2 linked regions of the Streptomyces ficellus genome follow. Each later gene encodes a partner of the first gene's protein in a complex. Links are inferred from orthologs where the notes say so. Each region holds a gene or a part of one and is shown in the gene's direction. Other genes may lie near its edges.

Evidence for each region. Proteins that work in one complex are often made in the same cells at the same time.
Region 2: the proteins of secY (region 1) and secA are in contact, whole or in part, in a crystal structure (PDB 3DIN), measured with the Thermotoga maritima proteins. The link is inferred for Streptomyces ficellus from one-to-one orthologs. Residues at the interface, in WP_004081795.1 of Thermotoga maritima: Glu108, Gly109, Glu110, Glu111, Ala236, Glu237, Arg238, Arg239, Ile240, Thr241, Ile242, Gln243, Tyr244, Ala245, Arg246, Arg247, Val248, Thr249, Gly250, Arg251, Arg252, Val253, Tyr254, Gly256, Ala257, Ser258, Thr259, Tyr260, Leu261, Pro262; in WP_004082002.1 of Thermotoga maritima: Glu261, Ala262, Arg263, Lys300, Ala301, Arg302, Thr303, Ile304, Ile305, Leu323, Tyr324, Asp325, Pro326, Val329, Ser330, Tyr333, Ile336, Lys340, Phe345, Val349, Glu363, Phe364, Tyr374, Ser375, Gly376, Gly377, Glu393, Ile395, Thr482, Ser483.

What each region holds. Positions count from the first base shown.
Region 1 is NZ_CP034279.1:2,958,416-2,961,748, reverse strand. What follows is about bases 230-3,168. They hold secY (preprotein translocase subunit SecY), read left to right. Parts: upstream 230-1,008; coding sequence 1,009-2,328; downstream 2,329-3,168. Other genes in these bases: map (type I methionyl aminopeptidase), read left to right, coding at 3,104-3,168; EIZ62_RS12780 (adenylate kinase), read left to right, coding at 2,328-2,987; rplO (50S ribosomal protein L15), read left to right, coding at 230-584. Outside these bases: rpmD (50S ribosomal protein L30), read left to right, coding at 1-127; more of rplO, read left to right, coding at 129-229; more of map, read left to right, coding at 3,169-3,333. UniProt on the Escherichia coli protein: The central subunit of the protein translocation channel SecYEG. Consists of two halves formed by TMs 1-5 and 6-10.
Region 2 is NZ_CP034279.1:4,511,217-4,514,869, forward strand. The notes cover bases 1-3,417. They hold secA (preprotein translocase subunit SecA), read left to right. Parts: upstream 1-397; coding sequence 398-3,217; downstream 3,218-3,417. Other genes in these bases: EIZ62_RS20195 (GNAT family N-acetyltransferase), read right to left, coding at 1-144; EIZ62_RS20205 (Rv3235 family protein), read right to left, coding at 3,287-3,417. Outside these bases: more of EIZ62_RS20205, read right to left, coding at 3,418-3,653. UniProt on the Escherichia coli protein: Required for protein export, interacts with the SecYEG preprotein conducting channel.

The sequences.
Region 1 (3,333 bases):
CCGCGACACCCTGCGTTCCCTGGGCCTCAAGCGCCTGGGTGACGTGGTCGTCAAGGAGGACCGCCCCGAGTTCCGCGGAATGGTGCACACCGTCCGCCACCTCGTGACGGTCGAGGAGGTCGACTGACATGGCGGAGCAGAACCCGCTGAAGGTCCACAACCTCCGTCCCGCCCCGGGCGCCAAGACCGCCAAGACCCGTGTGGGTCGTGGTGAGGCGTCGAAGGGTAAGACGGCCGGTCGTGGTACCAAGGGCACCAAGGCCCGTTACCAGGTTCCGGAGCGCTTCGAGGGTGGGCAGATGCCCCTCCACATGCGTCTCCCGAAGCTGAAGGGCTTCAAGAACCCGTTCCGCACCGAGTACCAGGTCGTGAACCTGGACAAGCTCGCGGCCCTGTACCCGCAGGGTGGCGAGGTCACCGTTGCCGACCTGGTCGACAAGGGTGCCGTGCGCAAGAACAGCCTCGTCAAGGTCCTGGGCCAGGGCGAGATCTCCGTGGCGCTGCAGGTGACGGTCGACGCCGTCTCCGGCTCCGCCAAGGAGAAGATCACCGCCGCCGGCGGCACCGTCACCGAGCTCGTCTGAGCCTCGTCCTGACGGACACCGAACGGCAGAGAGCCTGGCCGGCGCCCCTCGTGGGCGTCGGCCAGGCTCTTTTTCGCCATGTCCGCCCTCGTCGTCCGCGCCGTCGTCCGCCCGTCGTCCGTTCCGTCGCCGCACGGCGTCTTTCGGACATCTTCACGAAGGCGCCACACGGTCCGGCATCAACTGCGGCCCTCGGTCGTTGCCCTGGGTGGGGGACCGGGTGACCGGTCGCCAAGGAGGGATCGGCCTTACCCGTGGTTGACGTGCCTCAGCGACGTTTCACGCGGGCGTGACGGCCGGGTATGGTAGCCGCTGTTAGTGTCCCGGCAGTCTGCCCCCGTGGCGTAAGGCTGCCGTGTTTGTATCTACTCACTTACCAAACCGTCACCCTCACGCGCGTAACGCGGGGGTCGCAGGAGGCACCGTGCTCACCGCGTTCGCCCGGGCGTTCAAGACGCCCGACCTGCGCAAGAAGCTGCTCTTCACGCTGGGCATCATCGTGATCTACCGGCTCGGGGCCCACATCCCCGTCCCCGGTGTCGACTACCAGTCCGTCCAGCAGTGCGTGGACGAGGCCAGCAAGGGCGGCAACAGCCTGCTGGGCCTGGTGAACCTGTTCAGCGGCGGGGCGCTTCTGCAGATCACCATCTTCGCGCTCGGCATCATGCCGTACATCACGGCGAGCATCATCCTGCAGCTGCTGACCGTCGTCATCCCGCGTCTGGAAGCCCTCAAGAAGGAGGGCCAGGCGGGTACGGCCAAGATCACGCAGTACACGCGGTACCTGACGATCGCCCTCGCGATCCTCCAGGGCACCGGCCTCGTGGCGACCGCCCGCACCGGCGCGCTGTTCAGCGGCTGCACGGTGGCCGGCCAGGTCGTCCCGGACCGCTCGATCTTCGTCACCATCCTGATGGTCATCACCATGACCGCGGGCACCGCCGTCGTCATGTGGCTCGGTGAGCTCGTCACCGACCGCGGCATCGGCAACGGCATGTCGATCCTGATGTTCATCTCGATCGCCGCCGGCTTCCCGGGCGCCCTGTGGGCCATCAAGGTCAGCGGCAAGCTCGCGCAGGGCTGGATCGAGTTCGGCACGGTCATCCTGATCGGCTTCGTGATGGTGGCCCTGGTGGTCTTCGTCGAGCAGGCCCAGCGCCGCATCCCGGTGCAGTACGCGAAGCGCATGATCGGCCGCAGGTCCTACGGCGGTACGTCCACGTACATCCCGCTCAAGGTGAACCAGGCAGGTGTGATTCCTGTCATCTTCGCCTCGTCGCTGCTCTACATCCCGGCCCTGATCGCGCAGTTCTCCAGCGGCACCTCCGGCTGGAAGACCTGGATCGAAGCCCACTTCGTCAAGGGTGACCACCCCTACTACATCACCGTCTACTTCCTGTTGATCGTCTTCTTCGCCTTCTTCTATGTGGCGATCTCGTTCAACCCCGAGGAAGTCGCGGACAACATGAAGAAGTATGGTGGCTTCATCCCGGGTATCCGGGCTGGTCGACCTACTGCTGAGTACTTGAGCTACGTGCTCAACCGGATCACCTGGCCGGGCTCGCTGTATCTGGGTCTGATCGCTCTTGTGCCGACGATGGCGTTGGCAGGCTTCGGTGGCGCCAATGCCAACTTCCCGTTCGGCGGGACGAGCATCCTCATCATCGTGGGTGTGGGGCTGGAGACCGTGAAGCAGATCGAGAGCCAGCTCCAGCAGCGCAATTACGAAGGGTTCCTCCGCTGATGCGAATCGTCCTCGTCGGACCGCCCGGTGCGGGCAAGGGAACGCAGGCCGCGTTCCTTGCCAAGAACCTGTCGATCCCGCACATCTCCACGGGCGACCTGTTCCGAGCCAACATCAGCCAGGGCACGGAGCTGGGGCTGAAGGCCAAGTCCTACATGGACGCCGGCGAGCTGGTGCCCGACGAGGTCACCATCGGCATGGCCAAGGACCGCATGGAGCACCCGGACGCCGTGAACGGCTTCCTGCTGGACGGCTTCCCCCGGAACGTGTCGCAGGCCGAGGCGCTCGACGTCATGCTCCGGGCCGGGAACATGAAGCTCGACGCGGTGCTCGACCTGGAGGTCCCCGAGGACGAGGTCGTGAAGCGGATCGCCGGCCGCCGGCTGTGCCGCAACAACGACAAGCACGTCTTCCACGTGACCTACACCCCGCCGAAGACCGAGGGCGTCTGCGACGTGTGCGGCGGCGAGCTGTACCAGCGCGGTGACGACTCCGAGGAGACGGTCCGCAGGCGGCTCGAGGTCTACCACACGCAGACCGAGCCGATCATCGACTACTACAAGGCCCAGGGCCTGGTGGTCACCATCTCCGCGCTCGGCAAGGTCGACGAGGTGACCGGCCGCGCGATGGCGGCGCTGCGGGGCGAGCAGGCCGCGTAGTACCCCGCCGGCTTCCGTACGACGGCCGCGGTGCCCTTCGGGGCGCCGCGGCCGCTGTCGTACCGCCGTATCGTTGTGAGGTCACCCCGTACTCCCTTGGAAAGGCGTCAGCCGTCATGGTGCAGATCAAGACTCCCGAGCAGATCGCGAAGATGCGCGAGGCGGGGCTGGTCGTCGCCGCCATCCACGCGGCGACGCGCGAGGCCGCGGTGCCGGGCGCGACGACGAAGGACCTGGACGAGGTCGCGCGGAAGGTGATCGCCGACCACGGGGCGAAGTCGAACTTCCTGGGGTACGGCGGCTTCCCCGCCACGATCTGCACGTCGGTGAACGAGGTCGTCGTCCA
Region 2 (3,653 bases), 1.6 Mb from region 1 along the record:
CGCGTGCCGCCGCTCGTAGGGGGTGGGCACCGGTATCCAGCGCTGGATCTCCGGGTCCTGGCAGGCGGCGAGCACCTCTTCCGCGTCGGCCGGCGTGAAGGTGGTCAGGCGAAGGCGCTCGGTGGTGAGGGCGACGGGCTCCATGGACGGATTCTGCGGTGGCGGAGAGGGACGGGGCGAACACTTTTCGGGTTGGGCGGCACCTTCGGCGCGTCCCGCGCGTTCTCCTTGCGGGCGGCATGTCGGGGCGGCAGCCGGCCCGGGTGAGCGCGGACCTCCCGGCCCGGTGGCGTCCTCGCTTACGATGGCCGTTGCGGTGGGGCCCACCTGCCGTGCCCGTGCCAGTGTCCATGACAAGACCTAGTGCCAGGCCCGACCGGCAAGGAGACCAGCCTCAGTGTCCGTCTTCAACAAGCTCATGCGTGCAGGCGAAGGCAAGATCCTGCGCAAACTGCACCGCATCGCGGACCAGGTCAACTCCATCGAAGAGGACTTCGTCAACCTCTCCGACGCCGAGTTGCGGGCGCTCACCGAGGAGTACAAGCAGCGGTACGCCGACGGTGAGAGCCTCGACGACCTGATGCCCGAGGCGTTCGCCACGGTCCGCGAGGCCGCCAAGCGCGTGCTCGGCCAGCGCCACTACGACGTCCAGCTGATGGGCGGCGCCGCGCTGCACCTCGGTTACGTCGCCGAGATGAAGACCGGTGAGGGCAAGACCCTCGTCGGCACGCTCCCGGCGTACCTCAACGCGCTGTCCGGCAAGGGCGTGCACCTCATCACGGTCAACGACTACCTCGCCGAGCGCGACTCCGAGATGATGGGCCGCGTCCACAAGTTCCTCGGCCTGACGGTCGGCTGCATCCTGGCGAACATGTCGCCGGCGCAGCGCCGCGAGATGTACAACTGCGACATCACGTACGGCACGAACAACGAGTTCGGCTTCGACTACCTGCGCGACAACATGGCGTGGTCCAAGGACGAGCTCGTCCAGCGCGGCCACAACTTCGCCTGTGTCGACGAGGTCGACTCCATCCTGGTCGACGAGGCCCGTACGCCGCTGATCATCTCCGGCCCGGCCGACCAGGCCACCAAGTGGTACGGCGACTTCGCCAAGCTGGTCACCCGCCTCAAGAGGGGCGAGCCCGGAAACCCCCTCAAGGGCATCGAGGAGACCGGCGACTACGAGGTCGACGAGAAGAAGCGCACCGTCGCCATCCACGAGTCCGGTGTCGCCAAGGTCGAGGACTGGCTGGGCATCGACAACCTGTACGAGTCGGTGAACACCCCCCTCGTCGGGTACCTGAACAACGCCATCAAGGCCAAGGAACTGTTCAAGAAGGACAAGGACTACGTCGTCATCGACGGCGAAGTCATGATCGTCGACGAGCACACCGGCCGTATCCTCGCCGGCCGCCGCTACAACGAGGGCATGCACCAGGCGATCGAGGCGAAGGAAGGGGTGGACATCAAGGACGAGAACCAGACCCTCGCCACGATCACCCTCCAGAACTTCTTCCGTCTCTACGACAAGCTCTCCGGCATGACCGGTACGGCCATGACCGAGGCGGCCGAGTTCCACCAGATCTACAAGCTGGGCGTCGTCCCGATCCCGACGAACCGGCCGATGATCCGCAAGGACCAGTCGGACCTGATCTACCGCACCGAGGTCGCCAAGTTCGCCGCGGTGGTCGACGACATCGAGGAGAAGCACAAGAAGGGCCAGCCGATCCTCGTCGGTACGACCTCGGTCGAGAAGTCCGAGTACCTGTCGCAGCAGCTGTCCAAGCGCGGCATCCAGCACGAGGTGCTCAACGCCAAGCAGCACGACCGTGAGGCGTCGATCGTCGCCCAGGCCGGCCGCAAGGGCGCCGTCACCGTCGCGACCAACATGGCCGGCCGCGGTACCGACATCAAGCTCGGCGGCAACCCCGACGACCTCGCCGAGGCGGAGCTGCGCCAGCGCGGTCTCGACCCGGTCGAGCACGTGGAGGAGTGGGCCGCGGCCCTGCCCACGGCGCTGGAGAAGGCCGAACTCGCCGTCAAGGCCGAGTTCGAGGAGGTCAAGAGCCTCGGCGGGCTGTACGTCCTGGGCACGGAGCGGCACGAGTCGCGCCGTATCGACAACCAGCTGCGCGGTCGCTCCGGCCGTCAGGGCGACCCCGGCGAGTCGCGCTTCTACCTGTCGCTCGGCGACGACCTGATGCGGCTGTTCAAGGCGCAGATGGTCGAGCGCGTGATGGCGATGGCCAACGTCCCCGACGACGTGCCGATCGAGAACAAGATGGTCACGCGCGCGATCGCGTCCGCGCAGTCGCAGGTCGAGCAGCAGAACTTCGAGACCCGCAAGAACGTCCTGAAGTACGACGAGGTCCTCAACCGCCAGCGCGAGGTCATCTACGGCGAGCGCCGCCGCGTCCTGGAGGGCGAGGACCTGCACGAGCAGATCCAGCACTTCATGGACGACACGATCGACGCCTACATCGAGGCGGAGACCGTGGAGGGCTTCGCCGAGGAGTGGGACCTGGAGCGGCTGTGGGGCGCCTTCAAGCAGCTCTACCCCTGCAAGGTCACGATCGAGGAGCTGGAGGAGGCGGCCGGCGACCGGGCCGGTATCACCTCCGAGTTCATCGCGGAGTCCGTCAAGGACGACATCCACGAGCAGTACGACGCGCGCGAGAAGCAGCTCGGCTCCGACATCATGCGTGAGCTGGAGCGGCGCGTGGTCCTGTCGGTCCTGGACCGCAAGTGGCGCGAGCACCTCTACGAGATGGACTACCTCCAGGAGGGCATCGGCCTGCGCGCGATGGCGCAGAAGGACCCGCTGGTCGAGTACCAGCGCGAGGGCTTCGACATGTTCACCGCCATGATGGAGGGCATCAAGGAGGAGTCCGTCGGCTACCTGTTCAACCTGGAGGTCCAGGTCGAGCAGCAGGTCGAGGAGGTCCCGGTCCAGGACGCCGCCGCCCGGCCGTCGCTGGCCAAGGAGGACGCCGTGCCGGCGCAGGCGGGTGCCGGGCGTCCGGAGATCCGGGCCAAGGGCCTGGACGCGCCGCAGCGGCCCGACCGGCTGCACTTCTCCGCGCCGACCGTGGACGGTGAGGGCGGTGTCATCGAGGGCGACTTCGAGAACGGTGACGCGGGCCCGTCCGGTGCGGACGGCATGACGCGCGCCGAGCGGCGCAAGGCCCAGAAGGGCGGGCGTCGCCGCAAGAAGTGACGCCTCCTGACGAGAGGTGGCCCGGGGCCGGGCGCGCGACGGAACGTCGCGCGCCCGGCCCCGTCGGCGTCACAGGCGTTCGCCGCCGAGTTCCACGGCGGCGCAGCGCCACCTGCGGTCGGTGCCCTGCTCCAGGCGGAAGGCCATGGCCCGGACCTGGTCGCCCGCCCCGATGCTCGCGAACGCCTCGATCACACCCGGGCGCAGCGGGAAGCAGCCGCAGCGCCGGATGACGGGGCGTGCGCCGCGGGCGCGCAGGGGGGTGGTGGGGGCGAGGCCGATCAGCTGGTCGTACGCCTCGCCGACGGTCTGGCCGAGCATCCAGTGGACCGGGCGCTCCCCGCTGAGGACGGCGAGCAGCCGTTCCGCGAAGACGATGTGGGGCGGGAGCGGGCGCCGGACGGGTGTCGGCGCGCCCGCCGGCCGGGCCGCGGAG